Regions from separate parts of the Psychrobacter sp. Ps1 genome, predicted to be linked through region 3. Evidence: predicted binding sites of a transcription regulator. Region 3 holds the regulator's gene; each other region holds the start of a gene.
What was found. Region 3 encodes PhoB, which activates phosphate uptake and scavenging genes when phosphate is short. Its sites were predicted from a motif close to TGTCATNAANCTGTCATAA; they were not measured.
Positions count from the first base shown of each region.

Region 1 (8,490 bases), on a different contig from region 3:
TATATGATGCCTCGCAGGCAGGCGTTAAGATCGAGCTTATTTTGCGGTCTATGTGTTGTTTACGTCCACAAGTAAAAGGACTGTCTGAAAACATCACGGTACGCTCTGTTATCGGACGGTTTTTAGAGCATACGCGCGTTTATTATTTCTATAATGATGGCGATGAGCGTCTATACTGCGGTAGTGCAGACTGGATGGATCGTAACCTGTTCCATCGCGTAGAAGTGGCGTTCCCGATTGAGAACAAGAAGCTATTTAAGCAGATTTATCAGGATGGCTTAATTAACTACTTACAGGATAATACGCAAGCGTGGACACTTGATGGCACTGGCGTTTGGCAGCAATTACAGCCAGCAGCAGGTGAGGAGCCACACGTCGCACAAGAGCATTTATTAAAAACGATCAATCGTGTCGAAGAGTCTAGCTAATTCGTAAAAGCACCTTTAGGCGATAATCAGCTATTCGATTGTCTATCTAACCAAGCACTGGTAAATACTGGTGCTTGGTTTTTTTTGCTCACCAATTGCAAAAGTTACAAACTGACTTGCAACCTCACAATTATTCACATATTGATACGGCAGTACACTGGTGCATTACCCAAGGTCATACCTATAATTAATATCAATTCCGACGCTACTTGAGAAGTATTGGTTACTCATTTGAGCGTTGGTACAAGTTCAAAATGTATATCTATTGGACTGTCTAAAGCCGTCTAATCAAATCATAATAATAGGAAATAAACCATGAGTACTACTAACAATGATAATTCAGATATAAAACAAGCTGCAGAACAGGTAAATGGTCAGGAAGTTGAGAAGAACTTAGCAGAGAATAAAAAAGTCGACGCTCCTGAATCATTAAGTGAAGAAGAGCAAACGCCTTTTATCGATGATGATTTACGTACTGATAAGTAATCTACGACATCAAACATCGATCTAATAATTAATAATAACCAATAATAAAGCGAGGGACGCGCCATGACTATGCAAGAACCAGAAGCAACAGACACAGAAGAAAAAGTAATCGTGGATGACCCTGCTGCTAATGAGTTAGAAAACCCCAAAGATAGCTATGCAGGACGCAAGCACAAGCCTGAAATCGATGGCCCTGAGCAAGACTCACAAGAGACTGACGAAGTTTATGCTGATCCACGTAAAGAAGAAAATCTTCCAGCAGGTGGCAAGAATGCAGCGGAACTAAGTGCCTACGACTTGAGCCAAAAAGGTAATGAGTAAAGAAATATAGGTAACAGCGGGCTAACCAAATCGATAAAATTATAAATATAAAAAGAGGATATGATAATGCAAGCAAAAGACTCAGCAATAGATAAGGTGAAGGTACTAGAATCTAATGATCATAGTGCAATTGAGAAAAATACCACTGAGAACAAAGGGACTGATACTTTTGATGAATCTGTGGTCGACTCAGAACACGTAAATGATAATGACAATCCAGCGCGCCAACCAGATCGCCGTGATCAAGAGGGCAGTACCGCGTTTGATGACAATATCAATGAAGATACTGTCGGTAGTGCAGCATCCAAGAGTGAGGGTATTAATGATTTAAATCGTTATGCCAACATTGATAACGCACAAACTCGCATCTTAAATCCTGATGAAAAAGATTAAACAGGGGCAAATCTCAAAAAATATAGTGTTTCTTGGGTTAGATAAGTAATTATCATAGTAGGGAGTACCAATGAATAACTCGGATAATGAAAGCGTCAATAGTGATCATAATTTAGAAGATGCAGATGACAATAATGGTATTGTCCCTGATGATGCATTACAAAAAGCAAATCCAGCCGCAGCAGAAAAAGCTACGGAAGATCATGATCCGCATAATGTCGCCAAGAGCAACAAACAGTATGACAGTCCATTGATGGAAGATAAAAAGTAAGAACTCACTACATCAATAGCTATTAGTATTTGTACATAAATAGGCATTTGCACATAGATAAAAAGGCACTGTGTTTGATACGAGTTATATACTCTTACCAAACACAGTGCCTTTTTGCTTACTATGTTTTTACTTTCTACATTATATAGGTAGACATATTTAGGTAAGGCGTGGGTTTTAAGCAGGTGTACCACTATGAAAACGTAGCTCAGCATCTGGGCTACTTATTAATTCAGCCTCTACTTCCTTAAAGAAAGCAACTCGCTCATCGATATTCTCATCTGATAATGATTGAGCGAGTGCAAGATAATCTTCAAAATGACGGCTCTCTGACTTGAGTAGATAACGATAATACTTCGCTAAACGCTCATCGTCGATGACTTCGGCCAATGCTGCAAAACGCTCACAAGAGCGTGCCTCAATAAATGCCCCAATTATCAATACATCAACCATCGCTGCTGGCTCGTAAGTGCGTTTGTGCTTCAACATCCCCTTAGCATAGCGCCCAGCACTTAGGTATTTCCATTCCTGACCGCGCTCATTCATGATACCCAGTACTTGCTCGTAGTGCAGCATCTCTTCACGTATTAGCTGTGCGAGTTTACGTTGCAAGTCATACGAGAACTCATAACGAAATATCAAATTCATGGCAGTGCCAGCGGCCTTTTTTTCGCAGTTGGCATGGTCTTGAATGATCATAGGTAGATTTTCAATCGCAGCGTTTACCCAAGCTTGCGTGGTTTGCGCTCCTAAGAAGTTGTAAACAGGAGATAAGTCTACCTTTATAGGAGTGCGCAGATGCGTAATATCGACACTATCTTCTTCAGGCAGCTCTTCTTCGATTAGATCTGATTCAGCACTACTATTTACAGTTTGAGAGACATTTTCTTCGACAGATTTTTTCTCGATATTATCGTTATCTATAGTATTTGCTGTTGATTGTAATGTCGTGAGGTCTTGTTGATTGATAGTCATAGTCATAGTCTAAGGAAGCTTTATTTATGAATGGTGATACCAGTAATTATATCGTTAGTCTGACCTAGATACGATGCTAAATAACTGACAGTCATTAATAGGTATTTATTAATAGATAACGGTTAAGCATAATTCAAGGTATTAATGATTACTTACTGTTTATATTAATGTTGCTGCATCTATTTCCCAGATGATGATTATAGCTCCTAGAGTAGGCTGCTTATACATTATCATTATTAAACAGCCTAAGTATTTACTTAGTGAATGGTGTTTCCTTGTTAATTTTATTATTTGATAGTAGGATGAGATTTTGCTCTTTAAGCATTTCGTCTTATTTTTATGATTCACTATTAGTAAAGAGTAAGTCTAATATCAATAGATTGCCTTTTACTAGAACATCAAATTTGTAGATATATCTTCTTAGAAAAATTAGAGAATCAAAGATTCCACAACGAATGAGATATGAACGTTTAAACCTCACAAGATTAAAAACTCTTAAACAGTTACTGTCACAACTCAGTATTAGTACCCCTCACGAACAGATAAGGATAACAATATGAGCCAGTCTTCTAACACCAATCGTATTCAAAAAGGCAGTCTTGCCATCGATCAGCAGTTATATGACTTTATTGAAAACGAAGTACTACCGAAAGTCGGTGTGGATTCAGACGATTATTGGTCAGGTTTCGAAAAGGTTATTAAAGAATTTACCCCGCGCAATAAAGCGTTACTTGCGACTCGTGACAAGATTCAAGCGCAAATTGACCAATGGCATCTAGATAATCCTGCAAAAGATGGCGAAATAGACTATCCAGCTTACAAGACATTCCTGCAAGAGATTGGCTATTTGCTACCTGAAGGCGAAGCGTTTACGGTTGATACCAAAAACGTCGATGACGAAATCGCACACATCGCAGGGCCGCAGCTAGTCGTACCAGTTCGTAACGCTCGTTATGCGCTTAATGCGACCAACGCACGATGGGGTAGTTTATACGATGCGTTGTATGGCACCGATGTTATCAGTAGTGACAATGGCCAAGAAGCGGGTGGTAGCTATAATCCTACTCGCGGCGCCGCTGTTGTCGCTTACGCCAAAGCATTTTTAGATGAGCACTTCACACTAGCATCAGGCTCTTATAATGATGTGACTGGTTTTAAAGTAGTCGATGGCAAGCTAGAGGTCGTACAAGGTGATAACAGTACCGCGCTAAAAGATACGGCTAAATTTGTCGGCTTTGTCGGCGACGCTGAAGCTCCTACAGGTGTACTGTTAAAGAACAACGGCTTGCATGCTGAGATTCAAATCGACAGTAATCATCCAGTGGGTAAAGACGATCCAGCAAATATCAAGGATGTACTGCTTGAATCGGCCATGACAGCCATTCAGGATTGTGAAGATTCAGTCGCTGCTGTAGATGCAGAAGAAAAAGTCGAAGTCTATCATAACTGGCTTGGCTTGATGAATAGCGACCTACAAGAAACCTTTGAGAAGGGTGGCAAAACGCGTACGCGTAAGCAAAACCCAGATCGTGAATATAACACACCAGATGGTGGCAAGCTGATCTTGCCAGGTCGTTCGCTATTATTAATTCGTAACGTCGGTCACTTAATGCAGAACCCTGCCATCTTAGTCGATCTAGGCGATGGTCAAGAGCAGATATTTGAAGGCTTAATGGATGGCTTAATCACGCCACTATTATCACTTAATGATATTAAAGGCAAAAACGAGCTATCAAACTCGCGTCAAGGCTCAATGTATATCGTGAAGCCAAAAATGCATGGCCCTGAAGAAGTTAAAATGGCCAATGACTTATTTAATGCATCAGAGGATCTATTAGGTCTAGAGCGCAATACGCTTAAAATCGGCATCATGGACGAAGAGCGCCGTATGACGGTGAACTTAAAAGAAGCAATCCGCCAAGCTAAAGAGCGCGTTATCTTTATTAACACAGGTTTCTTAGATCGTACTGGTGATGAGATGCATACCAGCATGAATGCAGGTCCATTTGTACCAAAAGGCGAGATGAAATCGCAAGCATGGCAGCCTGCTTACGAGCAGTGGAACGTCGATATCGGTCTAGAGACAGGCCTACAAGGTCGCGCGCAAATCGGTAAGGGTATGTGGGCCAAGCCTGATGAAATGAAAGAGATGATGGATACTAAGGCTGCTCATCCTAAGTCTGGTGCTAGCACTGCGTGGGTACCATCACCAACGGGCGCTACCTTGCATAGCATACACTATCATCAAGTGAGCGTAGCTGATGTACAAGACACGCTAAAATCACGCGAGCGTGCTAGCTTGGACGACATCTTGACCATCCCATTAGCAAAAAATACCGACTGGACTGACGAAGAAAAGCAGCAAGAGCTTGAAAACAATGCTCAAGGTATCTTGGGTTATGTCGTACGCTGGGTAAATCAAGGCGTTGGTTGCTCCAAGGTGCCTGATATCAATGATGTCGGTCTCATGGAAGATCGTGCTACTTTGCGTATCTCAAGCCAACATATTGCTAACTGGTTGCATCATGGCGTGGTTAGTGAGCAGCAAGTGATGGATACGATGAAACGCATGGCCAAGGTCGTCGATGAGCAAAATGCAGGCGATGATGACTATCAATCAATGGCAGATAACTTCGATAGCTCTTATGCATTCAAAGCCGCCTGTGATTTAGTCTTTAAAGGACGTGAGCAGCCTAGTGGTTATACTGAGCCATTGTTGCATCAAGCACGTTTGGATCTTAAAGCAAACGCTTAGAACAATAGACTAAATATGACAGGCATTTGAGCATACTTGATGAGCAAGTATGCCAGTCAGTCTTGCTCGTTTGTAACTGATAAATTTGCTCAAATAGATTATTAACTTCTTAATTAGCGCTATTTATTTTTAGTAAATAGCGCTTTATTTTGGACTATTATTCGATGTTTATTATAAAAATTTAAGAATATTAGTAATCATATTAACCAATATTATTCGTATCTAATTGAGTAAGCGGAAGTTTTTTCACAATCGTTCAAATAAAATGAAGGGTCTATTATTTGATAATAGATGTATCGAAAAGGCAAAAAAATATGTTGCAAATTATGTCAAAGTTGTTATGCTTGTACTCGAAGTATGAGTTTGGTAACGGATGTTACGCAATGGAAGGATGAAAACTAAAGATTACATGGCAGTTACTTTTTTAATCCCAGTTATGTAAATCATGGTTTTTTTCATCTTACTGTAATAGAACTTCGCCACACTTGTTTCTGACTAATCTCGGTAGCCAGTTACACATTATATCTTTGAGGATTTGTGACGATACCATTATGGGCGCCAGCTAATAATAGCTTGCTCATTACTACAATTGTAAAGTGGAGATACCCCATGAAAAAACTACTTTTAGCTACAGCAATCGCAGCCCTATCTGTATCAGCAGCCAATGCAGCACCTACTGTTTATGGTAAAGCATTCGTCGGTGTGGATTATGTTAATCTAGACAACGAGTTAAGCAACACCGATGAAGATGCGGTACAGATCAACTCATACTCGTCACGTCTTGGCTTTAAAGGTTCGGAAGCAATTACTGCCAATACTGACGTGATCTATCAGTATGAAGTAGGTATCAATGTTGATGGTAACGCAGGTGATGATAACAATATCGCATTCAAGAGCCGTGATACTTATCTAGGGTTCAAGAATGATAGCTACGGTGAGTTCCGTTTTGGTCGTAACACCTCAGTACTTGATTACGTAAATAACGTGATCACTTCTGGCAGTGGTTTTTGGGATAATTTAGGTTCGAATCAGCTTGATTCAGAAGAAAGCGGCATCAACATGACTGATAGTGGTCGCCGTAATAACTCTCTTGTTTGGCAAGCACCTAAGTACAATAATCTACCATTAGATGTTGCACTTATGTATAAAGCTGACGAATCGTTAAATGACTCTACTAGCAGCGATGCAGGTTTTGCAGCAGCAGCAATGTATGATGCTGGTACTGGTATTACGTTTGGTGCCGCTTATGACAACGATGTTAACCTAGATGGTGATCTTATTCGTGGTACGGCTACTGTTGATCTAGGCAAGTACATGGCAGCTCCTGTAGTACTTGGCGCTCTATATCAAGTTGCTGATTTCGATTCTACTTCTGGTCTAGGTGACGAGAAAGAAAAAGGCTTTGTTGTTAGTGCGAAAATGGGCTTGAATAACTTCGCTAAGCCAGCCGCTGTTTATGTTCAGTACAACAATACTTCTGACGTATTAGGCTTTGACAACTTTGATTCAGATCAGATCGTTGTTGGTGGTGAGTATCAATTCAAAAGCAACATGATCGCTCACGCTTATGTCGGTCAAAACTCAGCTGAAAATGCTGTTGGTGAAGACTATGATTTGTTCGCAGCCGGTGGCGGTTTAGAATATAAATTCTAAATCAGATAGTCTTATAAGTTATTTACCAAAGACTCATCCTTCGGGGTGAGTTTTTTGTTGTGTAGGATTTTAATAACAGAAAAATGTTTGCTTCCAGCGCGAAAACATAAGAGTTTCAGACAGTTTGCATTTTTGCCCTATATTTTATGGCGTATTTTTAGTAAAATCCTTCTTTACCAATTACCGACAGAGTACTATGACCAAGTTTATATTCGTGACCGGTGGGGTAGTGTCCTCACTAGGAAAAGGTATCACCGCAGCTTCTCTTGCAGCGGTCTTAGAAGCACGTGGCGTGACTGTCACGATGACCAAAATGGATCCGTATATTAACGTTGATCCAGGTACGATGAGCCCGTTTCAGCATGGTGAAGTATTCGTCACTGAAGATGGCGCAGAGACCGATTTAGATCTGGGTTATTACGAGCGCTTCTTGCGTCACTCAAAAATGAGTAAGAGTAATAATTTTACCAGTGGCCGTATTTATCAAAATGTTTTAAATAAAGAACGTCGCGGTGAATACCTTGGCGGTACGGTACAGGTTATTCCGCATATTACGGATGAGATCAAAAGCAAGATTCTTGCTAGCGGCGAGGGCTATGATATTGCTATTATCGAAATTGGCGGTACCGTTGGTGATATCGAATCACTTCCGTTTATGGAAGCCGTACGTCAGATGCAAGTAGAGCTTGGCCGTAATAGAGCCATGCTAATGCATCTTACTTTAGTACCGTATATTGCTAGTGCTGGTGAGACCAAAACCAAGCCAACGCAGCATTCAGTAAAAGAGCTACGCTCTATTGGCCTACAGCCTGATATCTTAATCTGTCGCTCTGATCATCACATCTCTCAAGACAACCGTCGTAAGATTGCGCTATTTACCAACGTTGAAGAGCGTGCGGTAATCATGTGTGAAGATGCACAAAGTATTTATCAAATCCCGCGCACATTACACGAGCAAGATCTTGATGATTTAATCTGTGAGCGTTTCGGTCTTGATGTGCCTGAAGCTGATTTGAGCGATTGGGATAAAGTTGTTGAAGCTCAGTTGAATCCAGAAGGAACAGTGACTGTTGCGATGGTCGGCAAATATGTCGAGCTTCCAGATGCTTATAAGTCTATTAACGAAGCATTGCTACACGCAGGTATCACGCATAAAGTAGATGTGAAGATTGACTACATCGATGCTGAACGTCTAGAAGATGATGATA
Region 1 is NZ_JADQAN010000004.1:94,940-103,429, forward strand. Features, by position in the region: gene ppk1 (polyphosphate kinase 1) at 1-428, shown strand, start outside; gene I3249_RS02910 (hypothetical protein) at 744-914, shown strand; gene I3249_RS02915 (hypothetical protein) at 978-1,235, shown strand; gene I3249_RS02920 (hypothetical protein) at 1,302-1,628, shown strand; gene I3249_RS02925 (hypothetical protein) at 1,699-1,899, shown strand; gene I3249_RS02930 (tRNA-(ms[2]io[6]A)-hydroxylase) at 2,077-2,874, opposite strand; gene I3249_RS02935 (malate synthase G) at 3,431-5,629, shown strand; gene I3249_RS02940 (porin) at 6,239-7,282, shown strand; gene I3249_RS02945 (CTP synthase) at 7,479-8,490, shown strand, end outside.
Region 1: I3249_RS02940 (porin) is a predicted target of PhoB. The motif match lies at 6,083-6,101, and genes of this name have one in related genera.

Region 2 (8,490 bases), on a different contig from region 3:
AATCATTTAAGCTGTTTTTGATTTCAGTAAGGGTGAAGCCAATAGCTTGCGCACTTTTGATCAGCTCTATGCGTTCGATACACTCTGGATGAAATTCGGTATATAAACGTGAGCCTGCCTGACGCTTGCGAGATTTTAGCAGGCCTAATTGCTCGTAATGGCGAACCGTATCTTTGGTCGTATTGGCCTTTGCTGCTAGCTCTCCAATCAATAGAAACGATGTATCAAGTGCCATAATAACCTCTTATTTTTTCGCTATGATAATCATAGCTCTAGTTGCCACGGCGACTCGCTATCCAGTAGCGATACGGCTAACGATTTATGAGAGTGCTTTTGCCATGGTACAGACTGGCTGCCTGTCATGTTGTCTAACTGAGTTAAAAAATCAGTACGCGGTAAAGTAGTCGCACCCAAGCTCATCAAATGATCGTTCGGTAACTGACAGTCGACGAGTGCGACATCACTTTGTTCACATAAGCGCATCAGACCCCAAAACGCTAGCTTTGACGCATTAGACGCTCGATGAAACATTGACTCACCAAAATAGATGCCGTTTATTTTTAACCCGTATAATCCGCCAATCAGTTGACCTGCTTCGTCCCAAACTTCAATGCTATGAGCAAAGCCTTGCGCATGCAATTTGGTATAAGCTTCAATCATCTCATCATGAATCCAAGTATGCTCGCCTTCAGGCTGATTGTCATTAAGGCCATCACTGCGCGGTAAGCTACAGGCATGTATGACATCGTCAAAAGCTTGATTAAGCGTCACTTGCCAACGTTCGCGATTTGCTTGCTTACGTAGAGACTTACTCGGTTGATAGGCAGATGGGATGATCACACAACGCGGCTCGGGACACCACCAAGCAATAGGCTCATCTTCGTTAAACCAAGGAAACAGCCCTTGAGCATAGGCTGATATCAGCGTTTCGGGTGCCAGATCACCGCCCATAGCGACGATGCCAATGCCATCAGGATCGATAGAAATGGGATCAGGAAAGTCATAACGCCCAAGACTTTTTAAACTCTCAGGCGTGATGTGTTTATCGTGCTGTTGAATAAAGTTGCCCATTTAGGCTTCTTTATCTGCAGTTAAGGTTGAATCGTAAGTGTGATCACGAGCGACGGTTTCGCCCAGTGCATCCAAGTACTTTTCAGCATCCAGCGCAGCCATACAGCCTGTACCAGCAGAAGTGATGGCTTGACGGTAGACGTGATCGGCTACGTCACCTGCGGCAAACACACCTTCGATACTGGTCTGAGTGGCATTACCATTCAAGCCACTATTAACGATCAGGTAGCCATCCTTCATGTCTAATTGACCTTTGAACAAGTCAGTGTTTGGCTTATGACCAATAGCGACAAACATACCCATTGTATCTAATTGTTTGGTGCTGCCATCAATCATCGATTCGATGACGACGCCATTGACGCCCATATCATCACCGACCACTTCTTTTACTTGATGGTTCCATTCGATTTTGACATTACCATTTTTAGCTTTTTCAAATAGCTTGTCTTGCAGAATTTTTTCAGAGCGTAGGCTGTCACGGCGATGCACTAAGGTCACTTCAGACGCAATATTAGATAAGTACAAAGCTTCCTCAACCGCTGTATTACCACCACCAATCACCGCAACTTTTTGGTTTTTATAGAAGAAACCATCACAAGTGGCACAGGCTGATACACCAAGCCCTCTGAACTTAGTCTCTGATTCTAGTCCCAAGTACTGTGCAGAGGCACCAGTTGAGATAATGAGCGCATCACAAGTATAGCTACCGTTGTTACCTGTCAATTGAAAAGGACGCTCGTTTAGGTTTACTTCGTTGATATGATCGTAGACCAATTCAGTACCGAAACGCTCAGCATGCGCTTTCATCCGTTCCATTAATGCAGGACCTGTCAAATCATGCGCATCGCCTGGCCAGTTGTCGACTTCGGTAGTGGTAGTTAATTGTCCACCGACTTCCATACCAGTAACCATAACTGGCTTAAGGTTAGCGCGTGCTGCATAAACTGCTGCAGAGTAGCCAGCAGGGCCTGAGCCTAAAATAATGAGCTTTTCGTGACGTGGAGCAGTAGTGTCAGTTGCCATGAGTTGTTCCTTGCTAAATATACGAATTAAAAATGTAAGTTATAAATATAATAAAAGACGAATATCAAAAATGACTACGAATATGCTTCTTCTAATTGCTGTGTGATAATAACATAAGGGCACAGCGCACAAAGTGCAAGTTTGCTAAAACAAACACAGGTATCATTAGAATCAAAGAATAAATAGCTTTGGAATATAAGTGCGAAAAATTATGTGTATTTTATAGAATTTAGGCAATACAGTTAGCCATATTTTGCCACTCGTGTTTCGCTAACCAACTGTTTTCTTACGCAAAGTGTCTATTGATTTACTTTCTTACACGCTTTCTTGATAAGACTGTCGCCACTGTACCTATGTATTTGTTATTATAAGAAGTTATGCCAAGTGTAGTAGGAGCCAAGCGATAACGGTTGTTTCAAGGTTCTATGATCGGCACATGCCAAACAGACACTTCGCTCGGTACATTTATGTCAACACTTTATGTCAGCATGATTAGGCTTAGTCATGCATTGGCGACCATTTAGTATTAATAACAAGGCAGATCTTACGTGATATCAGCACCGCTTATTGAGTATTTAAAAAAGGGAATATTTACCCTCCTTGGGTTAATACTGGCCGTTTATCTGTTTGTCATTTTGATGACTTATACAGGCAACGATCCTAGCTGGTCGCACATTAGTAGTGATATGACCACGATTAATAACATGGGCGGCGAGGCAGGCGCATGGTTGTCCGATTTGCTTTATAGCTTTTTTGGGTTTGGTGCTTGGTGGTTTTTGGCATTTGTGGTTTATGAATCTATCTTGATTTGGTGGGAAAACAAGCCAACGTTTTGGCTCATGCGATTGGTCGCTTATGTGTTTTTGCTATTAAGTGCTAGCGCATTATTTGCACAATTGGTCTCTTTAGTTCAGCAAGTCACAAACCCTGACGCAATCGGCCTCGAAGGTGTCGCTGGTGGTATCATCGGGCTAGAGTTACAGGCGCGTTTGGCACAGCTGCTATCGCAGTGGGGGAGTGTGGTTTTCTTAGCAGTATTCGTTGTGATTACTGCTACGTTTGCCTTTAATATCCATTGGATGACGATATATCAAAAGGTTCGTGCGCTGTCGTGGCTTGGTTCAGGTGTAAAAAGTCAGGATGCTATCGACGCTACTGAACCGAGCACTGAACTACAAGCTGATACCCAGAACTTAGATGAACCGGTAGATAAAAAAGTAGAACATGAGCAGCTGCCACTGGAGTTGCAGTCCGCAAAAAATAATAGCGGTACTCAAGACGTCAGTAGTAGCGGACGTTTCGGTAGTGTATTGTCAGACTTTTTGGCAACATCAGGATTGGCAGATAGTGTCAAGGCCTCTGTCATCGCAGCAAAAGCAGCGGCGACACCTAATAGCTCAAAAGGTGAGCAGGCAAATACCGGCACAGAAACGCTTAACGCTGCTACTGATAATACAGCCAACCATACAGTCCAGCCATTAGTTTCAAACTTGACTGCACCTATTGCTCGCAAAGTTGAGCCAAGCTTTGCATGGAATGATGCCAATACGGTCGATGACTTACTTGCAAGTGAGCAAATGGCTTACAGTGCTAGTGGCATGGACAGCTCGGCTATGCCTGTACCTAACTATTCCCCAACGGGTACTAGTACCACAGCATCGTTAGAGAAAGCAGTACCTGCCACTATAGCAACTACAGTGACGGAGGCAGGTGCTCAATTAGATATACATGATAAAGAATCACTAGCTCAGCCATCAGTTGATGAGTCAGTGCACAGTGATTTGGCCAGTCAACCAGTCGTTGAACCTGCTGAGCCTAAAATCTCTACGACACATGAGATTGCAGAAGTAGATAAATTAGCAGAAGCATGGTTGGCAGAGCATGCTGATATATCAGAACATACAGAGTCTATTGTAGAAAAATCTGAAGACTCTAAGCCTGTTCAGGAAACTGTCGCAGCTGAGCCAATAGTACAAGAGAAGACTCTAGAACCTATCGTAGAAGAGCCTATTAGTTTTGTACAGGATTCAGCCAATCAGCTGTCTGATACGCCTGTAGAGTTGCCACAGACTAACAATGCATCAATAGTCTCTGAGCCTGAAGTTGCTCTGGTAACAGTAGAGACTGAGACTGCATTGTCAGATGTGTCAGATGTGTCAGATGTGTCAGATATGACACCAACCAACACGCCTCCTGCCAATCCAAAAGCAACGCCAACGGTGGAAGTGACTAGCCCAGTCTCAAATGTACAGCCTGATCAGAAAGCGCCTGTGCAACCATCTGTTAGTTTTGCTGTCCCAGAGGGCGATAGCAGCAACCATATCACTGATATGATGCCAGATGACGATAGTGATGACGACACCAATGTACCGGTCATGCCGCATATTAGTGATGACGCAGCCTTCAGTCAAAAGTCGCGCTCGATGCAAACGGCAGCTTATCGCAGCAGTCTAACGCCCATTCCAGAAGTCTCTATATTGGATAAGCCCGATCCTGATCGCAAGCCTAGCTATACTGTGGCTGAGCTTGAAAAGCTGTCTGAATTGCTAGAAATTAAGCTACAAGAATTCAATGTAAAGGCCTCTGTGGTTAATGCTATCCCTGGCCCTGTCGTCACCCGTTTCGAAGTAGAGTTGGCTGCTGGTGTGAAGGCTAGTAAAGTCACAGGTATCTCGCGTGATTTAGCGCGCTCACTATCGATGGCTTCTTTGCGTGTGGTAGAAGTGATTCCGGGCAAACCCTACATCGGTATCGAAGTGCCTAACAAGAAACGTGAAATGGTACGCTTGATTGAACTGCTCAATACCGAAACGTTCAAAGACCCTAAAGCGCAGATTAGCATGGCGATGGGTAAAGACATCGGTGGTAACCCAATCATTACTGACCTTGCACGTGCGCCGCATATGCTGGTCGCTGGTACCACAGGCTCTGGTAAATCAGTATTGGTCAACTCGATGCTGTTATCGATGCTACTCAAATATACGCCCAATGAGCTGCGTCTTATCTTGATTGATCCAAAGCAGTTAGAGCTTGCCAATTACAATGATATTCCGCATTTGCTAACGCCAGTAGTCACCGATATGACGGAAGCGGCTAGTAGCTTGTCATGGTGTGTGGCCGAGATGGAACGTCGCTATCAGTTGATGAGTTTGCTAAAGGTTCGTAAGCTCAATGAGTTTAATAAGAAAGTCATCGCGGCGGAGAAATCAGGCAATCCAATGCTCGACCCTCTATGGCGTCCAAATGACAGCGTAAGTATTAGCCAAGCACCTAAGCTAAAAACACTACCTATGATTGTCATTGTCGCGGATGAGTTTGCCGATATGATTATGCAAGTTGGTAAACAAGCCGAAGAGCTCATCACACGTTTGGCGCAAAAATCGCGCGCTGCCGGTATTCATTTAATGCTAGCGACTCAGCGTCCGTCCGTCGATGTCATTACGGGTCTGATTAAAGCCAACATCCCAGTGCGTGCAGCCCTACGAGTCAACTCAAAAGTCGATTCACGTACGATTCTAGATAGTGGCGGTGCTGAGGATATGCTAGGTAACGGTGATATGTTGTTCTTGGGACCAGGGCAGATTGAGCCGGATCGTGTACATGGTGCTTATGTCAGTGACGAAGAAGTTAACCGTGTCTGTGATGCGTGGCGTGAGCGCGGCGCCCCTGACTATATTGATAATATGGCAGGCAACTTTGAATTATCTAGCCCAGGCGGTGGTAGTACAGCCAATGCCTCTGGTGAAGATGATGATTTATATAATGATGCCGTGGCCTTTATCATGGAAACACGTAAAGTTTCTGCTTCAAGCATTCAGCGTAAATTCAGCATCGGCTACAACCGTGCTGCGCGTATTGTCGACTCTATGGAAGAAGCTGGATTGGTCAGCTCGATGGGCAAAAGTGGCAAACGTGAACTATTAATGTAGGATTAATTCTTAAGCTGATAACGAAAAAGCGAGTCATGACAATGGCTCGTTTTTTTGCTTTAAATTAAGATGACGATATGTATGTACTCTTCTAGCTGTTTATTAAACTGATATACTTTATATTAAAACAAGTATCGAGCTTCACTTATTAGAAGTGCTGTACGGTGCAGTGTATAAATATTAAGAGATCTATAGCCAAGCCCACTTAAAAGTGTTATAAACTAATAATCAAACCTAATTGTTGTCATAAAGACCATGACTTACTCACTAGATTTTCGTAGACAAGTTCTTAAAAGTATAGATGACGGTATGACCTTTGCCGGGGCAGCTGAGTTCTACAATCTCAGCCCAACCACCATACAAAACTGGAAGAGACGTGTTCATAGTAAAACAACAAGGCAAACTAAACCTTATAAAATACCAGATGACGTGCTACTTAATGATGTCAAAGAATATCCTGATGATTACCAGTATGAGCGAGCACGTCGTCTAAACTGTAGTAAAACAGGCATTTATCATGCCCTAAAGCGCCTTGGTATCAGTCAAAAAAAAGACCTTAGAGCATCCAAAAGCGTGTCCGATCAAAAGAGCGATATACCACAGTAAGCTTGATATCTTTAAACAACAAGGCTATCCCATTGTCTATATGGATGAAAGCGGCTTTGAGGCTGAAACCATTCGTTCTCATGGCTATGCACCGATTGGTAAACCCTGTATCGATAGCTACAACTGGCAAGCTTCGAGACGTACGAATGTCATCGGAGCTCTCTATGAAAAAATGCTATTTGCGCTTGATTACTTTGAACACAATATTAACAGCAGCATATTCTACGACTGGTGCAAGTTCACACTTATTCCAAGTCTTAAAACTAAATGCGTGATTGTCATGGATAATGCTCGATTTCATAAGAGTAAGCGTATTCAAAAGCTACTTAATAGACATGGTCATCGTATTTTATGGCTGCCGCCGTACAGCCCTGATCTAAACCCTATCGAGAAAAAATGGGCACAGGCTAAGTTTCTACGCCAAGGATGGATGGAGAATAATCTACCTAAACTGTTTCATGATATGGGCTGTATCGATTTTATAAAGACTTAACTATAACTATGCTGTGTTATTCCCATTAAAGTTCCATTTAGTAAAAAATGGAGCTATCTTTATCTCATGTTTGCTAGCATTTTTGACATTTGGTTATTTTATAAGTTTTTGATAAAAACTTAATATCTAGTGGTAAATATATATCCATTTTAAAAAGCAATCACTCCAAAATTTACGACAGTTACTCTCCAAGGAAGGTTAGTTATGTTTAAAGAATATACTCAGTATGATGGTCTCGCCTTAGCAGCATTGGTCAATTCAGGTGAGGTAAGCGCGAAGGAATTGCTAGATGCTGCTGTCCATCAAGCCAATCAAATCAACCCTAAGCTAAATGCTATCGTGCATCGATTTGATGAGCGTGCTTATAATGCCGCGCAGGCAGGTTTACCTTCAGGTGTATTTACTGGCGTGCCGTATTTACTAAAAGATTTATCTTTCAGCTTTGCCGATGAGCCGATTACGATGGGCAGTCGCAGTGTCAATATCATTTCAGAGAAAGACAGCGAAATCGTCAAAAGGATGAAAGCGACAGGCGTTAATACCTTTGGCAAGACTAATACTCCTGAGTTTGGTTTGATTATCACCACTGAGCCAAAAGCGCATGGTGCTACTCATAATCCTTTTAAGAAAGGCTATAGCTCTGGCGGCTCGTCAGGGGGCAGTGCAGCAGCAGTTGCGAGCGGTATCGTACCGATGGCAGGCGGCGGTGATGGTGGCGGCTCGATACGTTTTCCCTCTGCTTGGTGCGGTACGTTTGGGTTAAAGCCAAGCCGCGGACGTAATCCAATGGGCCCTAATCTTGGTGAAGGCTGGGAGGGTGCAGTGGCTGACCACGTGATTACGCGTTCAGTACGCGATAGTGCAGCGATGCTAGATGCCACTAGCGGAGCAGAGATTGGCGCCCCTTATGTTATTGCTCCGCCAGACGGCACTTTTTTGCAAGCGGCGATGCGTGCACCGCGAAAGCTAAAAATCGCTTTGCATCAGCAGCCATTGATAGCCAATACGACAGTGGACAAAGAGGTGCTAGCGGTACTTGAGCAAACGGCTAAGCAACTAGAGTCTATGGGTCATGAAGTAGTACCAGCCGAGCCAAACATCAATATCGAGCAGTTTTGGCATGACTTTATCGTTGTAGTCTGCGCGCATACTGCTTTTACGATTGATAATATCGAGCGTGAGTTTGGTGCTGATCATATTAAAAACCTAGAGCCACAAACTTACAACATGGCACTGCTTGGGCGTTCACTATCAGCGGTTGATTTAGCACACGCCAAACATGGTTGGCATTATAGCCAGTATCAGACAGGTCTATTACTAGAAGACTACGATATGATTTTGTGTCCGACTGTGCCCACGCCTGCGGTA
Region 2 is NZ_JADQAN010000007.1:1,165-9,654, forward strand. Features, by position in the region: gene I3249_RS04895 (MerR family transcriptional regulator) at 1-235, opposite strand, end outside; gene aat (leucyl/phenylalanyl-tRNA--protein transferase) at 265-1,071, opposite strand; gene trxB (thioredoxin-disulfide reductase) at 1,072-2,094, opposite strand; gene I3249_RS13115 (DNA translocase FtsK) at 2,643-6,023, shown strand; gene I3249_RS04915 (IS630 transposase-related protein) at 6,333-6,629, shown strand; gene I3249_RS04920 (IS630 family transposase) at 6,556-7,122, shown strand; gene I3249_RS04925 (amidase) at 7,327-8,490, shown strand, end outside.
Region 2: I3249_RS13115 (DNA translocase FtsK) is a predicted target of PhoB. The motif match lies at 2,573-2,591, and genes of this name have one in related genera.

Region 3 (8,490 bases):
CAATATCACGCGCGAAGAGCAAGACGCGTTTGGTCTTGAGTCACATCGCCGTGCATGGGCTGCAACCACTGAAGGTCGTTTCGACAATGAAATCATCGGTATCGAAGGTCATGATGCTGCTGGACGTCTGCAACTATGTACGGTTGATGAAGTAATTCGTCCAGACGCAACGATGGAGCAAATGCAAAAGCTACGTCCAGCGTTTGATCCAAAAGGCGGTACAGTAACAGCGGCAACCTCATCTGCATTATCTGACGGTGCGTCAGCGATGCTAGTCATGAGCGCACAAAAAGCTAAAGATCTAGGTCTAAAGCCACGCGCCCGTATCCGTAGTATGGCTGTGGCTGGTTGTGATGCCGCTATCATGGGTTATGGTCCTGTACCTGCTACCCAAAAAGCATTGAAGCGTGCTGGCATGAGCATCGATGATATGCAAACCATCGAGCTAAACGAAGCATTTGCTGCTCAAGGTCTATCAGTGTTAAAAGGTCTGAACCTATCTGACAAGCAAGACATCGTTAACATCAACGGTGGTGCCATTGCTCTAGGTCATCCACTAGGATGTTCAGGTGCTCGTATCACAGTGACATTGCTAAACGCGATGGAGCAGTCAGATACTGAAATCGGTCTAGCGACAATGTGTATTGGTCTTGGCCAAGGTATCGCTACTATTATTGAGCGTGTTTAATCTCATTTACATAAACAAGATTATTTGAACACTTAATAAGTAGCTACTCGCTAACGAAAAACCTCTAGTCATAACGGCTAGAGGTTTTTTTATGGGTCAAATTAATAGTTGGTAAGCTAATAGATCACAGAGTCGAAAAACACAGTATTACGGCGATTAAAAATTATCTCCATTGACGCATTCATGAAACTATGACTAAATAAGAGAAAGATGAACCATGGCACTGTTTATGATAATTCTAAAATAGTTTTTAGTTGCAACTGTCAGCCGTACAAGGAGTGTACTATGTCTACTATGATTAATGATCGCACCTATCGAATCGCTCGTGAGAATACCCAAGCGATGATTGTCGATGTGCAAGAGCGCTTAACGCCGCATATCTATGATCACGAAAATATCGTCAAAAAAACCGTTACCTTGATTAAAGGGCTGCAAGCGCTCAATATTCCAATTATGCTCAATGAACAATATAAAAAAGGATTGGGCGATACCTTGCCAGAGCTGCGCGACGTACTCGAAGGAGACAATGCCAAGAGCTTTGAAAAGGTCACCTTTAGTGCCTGCGATAATAATGATTCATGGCACCATCTAGCGCAGCAGAACCGTAGTACTGTACTGCTTTTTGGTGCTGAAGCTCATGTCTGTATTATGCAGACGGCACTGGATTTATTGGATAATGGTATGCAGCCTGTCATTATTGGGGATGCAGTGGGTTCTCGTTTTCCTTATGACAAAAAGCAAGCAATTCGCCGTATTCGCCGTGCAGGGGGGGTGATCAGTACTGTAGAATCAATCTTATTTGAGCTATGCCGTAGCAGCGAAGATCCTGCGTTTAAAACCATTATTAATTTGATTAAGTAGGTGGTTAAGCTTTAGTTGCTTAAAGGCTTGGATAAATAGGGATTCAATTTGACCATTTATTTTCTAATTTATAATAGATAGCGCTTGGTAAAATAAGCGCTATTTTTTTGATAACGGTAATAGTCTTTTAACCATTGTTTGATACCAAACTAACTATAATATCTTGAGCAATGAAACTTAAAATAGCTAGAACTTATAAGCATTAAACCAATAACTAGAGAAAACCAGAGAAAATCAATGTCGCAAGCCAGCTCTATATCAGTCACTCATTCCGAATCTACTTCACATATCGACATCGACGATGTCACTCATTTCTTATTAGAGTTAGATGCGCTCAAACGCGTTAATCGCCGCAGCTATGTGACACAGACCACTCGCAAAGAAAACTCTGCCGAACATTCTTGGCATCTAGCAATGGCCTGTTGGTCAATTGCTGAATTATTTGCACTAGACGTCAATCATGAAAAATTGCTGAAGATGGCGTTGGTTCATGATTTAGGTGAGATTGATGCTGGCGATACTTTTTTATATGCTGATACGCGTACTGATGCACACGTCGAAGAGCGTGCCGGCATTGCCAGACTGCAACGTGAGCGAGGCAATGGCATTAGTGATTTGAGTGAGGTTTGGGAAGCGCAAGAAACAGGAAGCAGCAAAGAGAGTCAGTTGCTCAGAGTCGTTGATCGCTTATTGCCGTTTTTACTCAATCTAAATACCAACGGTAAAACGTGGGTTGAGCTTGGCGTTACGCGCTCGCAGGTGGCGGGTGCGCATGCATTTATCGAAGACAGCTTTCCTCCTATCCATGATTGGCTCTCACATAATATTGAATACGCAACTCAGCAAGGCTGGTTAATTGACGCGTAAGTCTGCATAAGTAACAGGCATAAAAAAAGCCCAGTTAAGCATTATGATTCACGCTTAACTGGGCTGATATTTTCAGTGCTTTTATACAAGCATGTTATTAAGCGTTTGCCATTCCTAGCAATTGACCCATTTGCACGACGCTATTGGCTTGCATACCATCTAGCCAGTCAGCCTTTGCTGCTTTTGGTAATACTACGATAGCCGTTGAGCCTAGATAGAAGCGTCCGAGCTCTTCGCCTGCTGCAAACTGCATATCGTGATCCGCTTCCTGTATATCATCCGTGCGGGTAATTTTGCCAGTGGCGACGGTTTCAATACCAGCGACGATCATAGCACCAACCATCACAACAGCTGCTTTGCCATACTTGGTATCAAACATACAGACCAGACGTTCATTACGCGCAAACAAGTCTGGCACGTTAGCCGCCGTAGTATTGTTGACCGAAAACAGTGTACCAGGTACATAGCGAGTCTTGGTCAATGTGCCAGTAAACGGCATATGCACACGGTGATAATTACTAGGTGCTAAGTAGATAGTTGCAAAACTACCATCAGCGAAATAACTGCCATCTTCACTATCAGCAAGTAGTTGGCCGACATCATAGTGACGACCTTTGGCTTGTAGTAGTTTATGGTCTTCGATTTGTCCTAGCTGAGAGATAATACCGTCCGCAGGGCTCACGATACCGTTTGCAGTAGCGTCGATGGTACGAGCATCTTCTTTTAACTCACGAGTGAAAAAGTCATTAAAACTCTCATAAGCGTTAAGGCTTTGGCGTTCGTACTCGTCTAAGCTGATATTATAAGCTTTGGCAAAGCTACGGATAAAGGTACGTTTGACATAAGGGTGGCGACTGGCGGCCAAACGTCCAGCGACTTTACTGAGCTTTTGCTGCGGTACAAGCTGTTGTAAGGTGGTAAATACATTCATAATAAGGCTACCAAAATAAGGTGTAATGTAAGAAATAATAGTTAAGTTAATGACGGTATTTTATCATGGACAGCATATTATTGTATGGCCATAATCTGTTAAGGAATTAGTAAATGAAAGCACTCATACAACGGGTGAAGCACGCTAGTGTGGTCGTCGATCAACAGTGTATTGGTGAGATTGAGCATGGGGTATTGGCATATATTGGCTTAGGGCACGAAGACGATTTCGCCGCTGCCCAGCGTATGATTGACAAAATATTGACCTATCGCATTTTTGAAAATGACGAAGATCCTGCCAAATTTGGTAAACTGGATAAAAACGTTCAGCAGGTCGGTGGTGGGCTATTATTAGTTTCACAATTTACCTTGATGGCAAAAACAGACAAAGGTCGCCGACCAGACTTTGGTGGTGCGATGGCACCTGCTGCGGCGCAAGCGCTATTTGAACAACTGGTCGATTATGCCAAAACTAAGTATCCAAATGTGGCAACTGGTCAGTTTGGTGCGGATATGCAAGTGTCGAGCGTTAATGATGGGCCGCTTAATTTTTTACTAGAAATCTGATTTTAGAGTGTCATCAAGCTGTCATAATTAATCCGTTTAATAGGTAGAGACTGGTGAGTATATATCGCCTTTTTACATGCTAGATTTTGTCCGCTAACACCGAGAATGTCCTATGTATAATGAGCAAATTTTGATTGTGGAAGATGAGCCTGCGATTCGTGAAATGGTTGTCATGACGCTAGAGATGGCTGGGTTTGATAGCTTGCAAGCGGCAGATGTGTCAGAGGCGCATCAGCAAGTGGTCGATCATAGACCGTCACTGATACTGTTAGATTGGATGTTGCCGGGTGACAAGAGTGGTGTGGATTTTTGTCGTATGCTAAAAAACGACGAGCTACTCTCTGAAATACCAGTCATTATGCTAACGGCAAAAAGTGAAGAAGACAGTAAGGTGCATGGTCTAGATGCAGGCGCAGATGATTATATGACCAAGCCTTTTTCGACTCGTGAGCTGATTTCTAGAATCAAAGCCGTACTACGCCGCAGTAGCGCGATGAGTAGCGACAAACCTATCGAAATTGGACAGTTAAGTCTAGATACCAAGAGTCAGCGCGTGACAGCTGCAGGTAAAATCGTTGATGTTGGGCCCACAGAGTATCGCCTATTGGCATTTTTTATGAGTCACCCTGAGCGCGCCTATACACGAACGCAGCTGCTCGATCAGGTATGGGGCGGCAATGTATATATCGAAGACCGAACCATCGATGTGCATATCAAACGTCTACGTAAATTACTGCGACCTTATGACTGTGATACATTGATACAGACGGTACGTGGAACAGGCTACCGATTTTCTAGCCTGATTGAGCCAAGTTAATCTTGTACAAATAATGCCGCAGCGATATAAAGGCCGCGGATAGTGGTAAGGATAAGAGATGGACAAGATAGCGCCAGCACAAAGTGAGCAATCAGCTCTATTAGAGCAAATATCTACTCAAAGTACAGCGGAGCAACTCAAAAAAATCGGCAGTGCATTACGAGCCTTGCGCGATGCAGTGATTTTGCTCAATAATAATGACGGTCTAGAATGGTGGAATCAGGCGGCACAAGACTTATTGCTGCTACAGCCAGAGGACAAAGGTCAGAACATCTTTGACTTTATTACTGTACCTGAGTTCCGCCAGTATTATGAAGGTACAACGATACCTAACGATGGCGTCCATATAGAATCGTGGCGAGATCCTAGTCGCTACTTGAAGTGCGAACTGACCCCTTTTGGGGATGAAAAATTGCTGTTTGTATATGACGTGACTCGCCTGCGGCACTTAGAGCAAATGCGTCAGGATTTTGTGGCGAATGTCTCGCATGAGCTTAGAACACCATTGACTGTGATGATGGGCTACCTAGAAAATTTCTCCGATCAGCCAGATATGCCGCCGCAATGGCGTCGCGGTTTTGAGCTTATGACGCAGCAAACTGCCCGTATGAACAGAATCGTGAACGACTTGCTGCTATTGTCTAAGATTGAAATCGAAGAGTCACACGAGCTGCATTACATAGATATGACTAAGCTACTAACCAATATCTACGACGATGCCCAAGCGTACAACCAAGCGTACAAACACATCATTCATTTGCATATAGATACGTATGATGGGCTCTACGGGTCAGAGATGTACTTAAATAGTGCGCTATCCAATCTAGTAATCAATGCCATCAAATATACACCAAAAGGTGGCAATATCACTATAAGCTGGACAAGGACGTCTGATGGCTGCCGTTTCGCGGTCGAAGATGATGGGATCGGTATTGCGTCAGAGCATATCGCCCGTTTGACAGAACGTTTCTATCGTATCGACAAAGGTCGCAGTCGTGCGACAGGTGGTACGGGGTTGGGATTAGCGATTGTAAAGCACGTATTACACCAGCACGAAGCACAATTGCAAATCGATTCAGTAGAAGGGGAAGGATCGACATTTAGTGTGGTATTTCCTTCAAACTACGTCAGATCCGTCACAGCCAATTAATACGATTTCTAGTCTGTATTAGCGTTGGTTTTTCGGCTTCAGTTTTGTGATTAATGCAAACTTAGGACTACTTCAGCTCGGGACAACGATATACTTTTCTGTATCCGTTAATCCTTTTGCAAAAGCGGATAAGGGTTGACCGCACTGCCATTAATATAGATACCATAGTGTACATGTGTCGGTGTTCCTTTTGCATTACCGCTATCACCCACATAACCGATTACGTCGCCCTGATTGACCCAATCATTGGGAGAGATGTCAGCATAGTCTTCTAGATGAGCGTAGTAATGTCCTGCGCCACCAGGCCCTACCACCACAACCACGCGTCCACCCAATGTGTTCTCACCAACCTTGCTTACTACGCCTTGCGTGGTCGACTGTACGGGAGTATTGCGCGGCGCAAAGATGTCGATGCCTTCGTGGGAGCGGCCTTGACTACGTGCTGCACCCCAAGTGTCTGTCAGGTTTCGTTCTGGTAGTGGACTGGGTAAGCTGTTTTCGGTCGGCAGTTCTTGTTGCAATAGACTTAATTGCTGCCATTTGGCAACCACAAATGACTGCGTCTGTTGACTGATACTGGGTAGTAGCTTATCAAAGACAAATAACAGTGCTAGCAATATGATAGCCTTAATCAATAGGCTTATTAAACGACTAAAAAAAGAAGGTCTGGGAGGCTGGTTGTTTCCATCTGCTAGCATTGATGTCTCATATATGTTTTATGTCATTTGAGATTTTATTATAAAAGCTTCGTCTGATAACGTATGTATCGCATTGTTATCTATCGTTTTTACCCCCATAGATATTCTTATGGTTAAGGATATAGACAGTAAATACAGTTTTATCTACTTAACATTTCTGCTGAGCATAGACAGTTGCTACTGATGGTTAATACTTTATGAATGATGCTTTTAAACCTGCTGATATTTCTGCCACGCGCGAAACAGCGCTGGTTATCGATACCGAAACAGATCAGGGCAGTGATCCCAGACCTATCCAAGTTGCTACTATCAATGTAGCAACTGGTTTCGAGTGGATGAAATACTTTAACAGTGGTCGATCTATTTCACCTATTGTCATAAAGGTGCATGGTATTACTGATGATGATGTGGCTGGACTGGAGCGATTTGAGTTGGAGCAGTTTGAGTTACCAGAGTACTTGATTGGTCATAACGTACGTTTTGATTGGCGAGTGATTGGCAGTCCTTCTGCTAAGCTAATTTGTACGGTGAGACTTGCGCGGGCCGCCTTTCCAGAATGGCGTGCTTACGGTCAGTCTAAATGTATCGAGCAGTTATTGGGTAAGGGTGAGGCGAGTGCAATGACGATTGCCGCTCATGATGCGCTTGGCGATGCTCGAATGTGCTATTTGCTGTATCAAGCATGCTGCGAGCGTCTAGAGATTGCGCCGACAGATTTTGCAGCGGCACATGCTATTTCCAATAAGGCGACCCCTGTGAGCAAGATGCCGTTTGGTAAGCATAAAGGCAAGCCGATCAAAGATGTGCCCATCAGCTATGTTAAATGGATGATAGGCAATATTCATAACATGCAGCCGTCGCTGTATTCGGCATTGACTAAACGCTTAAAACTAGATGAAGCAGAAAACGCAGAAAAGTAATCTGAGTTGTTACGTAGCTAATATATAAGGGGCTACATGACAATAAGCTTATGGCTGTTCGTGCAACCATGTCACCGCCATCTGCCATAACTGCGGTGCTTTTATATTGGTCTTACTACTGAAATAGCGCATATGACCGATATGATTTAGTCCAAAATCCTCAGGGTCTAAGAATCGCTTTTCTACGGGCATTTTTGTAAATACCCTTATCATATCGTCCATGTTTTCACTGTTGGCGATATCATCATCGCTAAAGCCAAGCCACAATGCCGGCATGCTAAGCTCATCATAGAAATGCGTGTGTATGCTTTTGCCAAATGCGGTTTTGATATAGCCCGCACCATTGCACCATTCACGCCATTGACGAGCCACACCGCGTGGCAGTGGCTCACCCATACCGATTTTGTCTGACGGGGTATAGCCTAGTGTTAAATTAGTGAATGGAATAAACGCATCCATAAAGCCCATGGCTTTGAGCTTATAGGGCATGCCCATATTTTTGATACGTCCTGACGAGCAAGCGACATTGAACACTGAGCCAATCGCCTGATAGTTGGGCATCAAGCCAATGAGCTGACCACCTGCGCTATGACCGATAAGATGATAAGACGCATCAGGAAACTCATCTTGTAAGGCATCAAGTACAGCTGGCATGTCATGGCGACCCCAACTGATCAAGGAAGCGCTACATTTTGCCAGATCGGTCGATAGGGACTCACCGATTCCTTCGTTATCAAAGGTCAGCACCCCAAAGCCGCTTTCTGCTAGATAGGTCGCAAAATTATGATAAAAGTGACGCTTAATACCTGTGGCAGGTGCCATCATGATTGCTTTTTTTGTCGCATCTTTAGGACGATAGACAGTGGCTGCCAATGCTTGGTTGCGATCGGTCATGATGCTTAATGAGTAAGTATCAATATTGCTCGCGTCATTCGTATTGCTTTTACTAGTGAGATTGCTATTAACCACAGAGCTTGATAGCTCGGCAGTAG
Region 3 is NZ_JADQAN010000018.1:52,541-61,030, forward strand. Features, by position in the region: gene fadA (acetyl-CoA C-acyltransferase FadA) at 1-688, shown strand, start outside; gene I3249_RS10045 (isochorismatase family protein) at 974-1,549, shown strand; gene I3249_RS10050 (HD domain-containing protein) at 1,787-2,416, shown strand; gene asd (archaetidylserine decarboxylase) at 2,514-3,347, opposite strand; gene dtd (D-aminoacyl-tRNA deacylase) at 3,461-3,913, shown strand; gene phoB (phosphate regulon transcriptional regulator PhoB) at 4,026-4,730, shown strand; gene phoR (phosphate regulon sensor histidine kinase PhoR) at 4,789-5,880, shown strand; gene I3249_RS10075 (M23 family metallopeptidase) at 5,988-6,578, opposite strand; gene I3249_RS10080 (DUF3820 family protein) at 6,776-7,498, shown strand; gene I3249_RS10085 (alpha/beta fold hydrolase) at 7,547-8,392, opposite strand.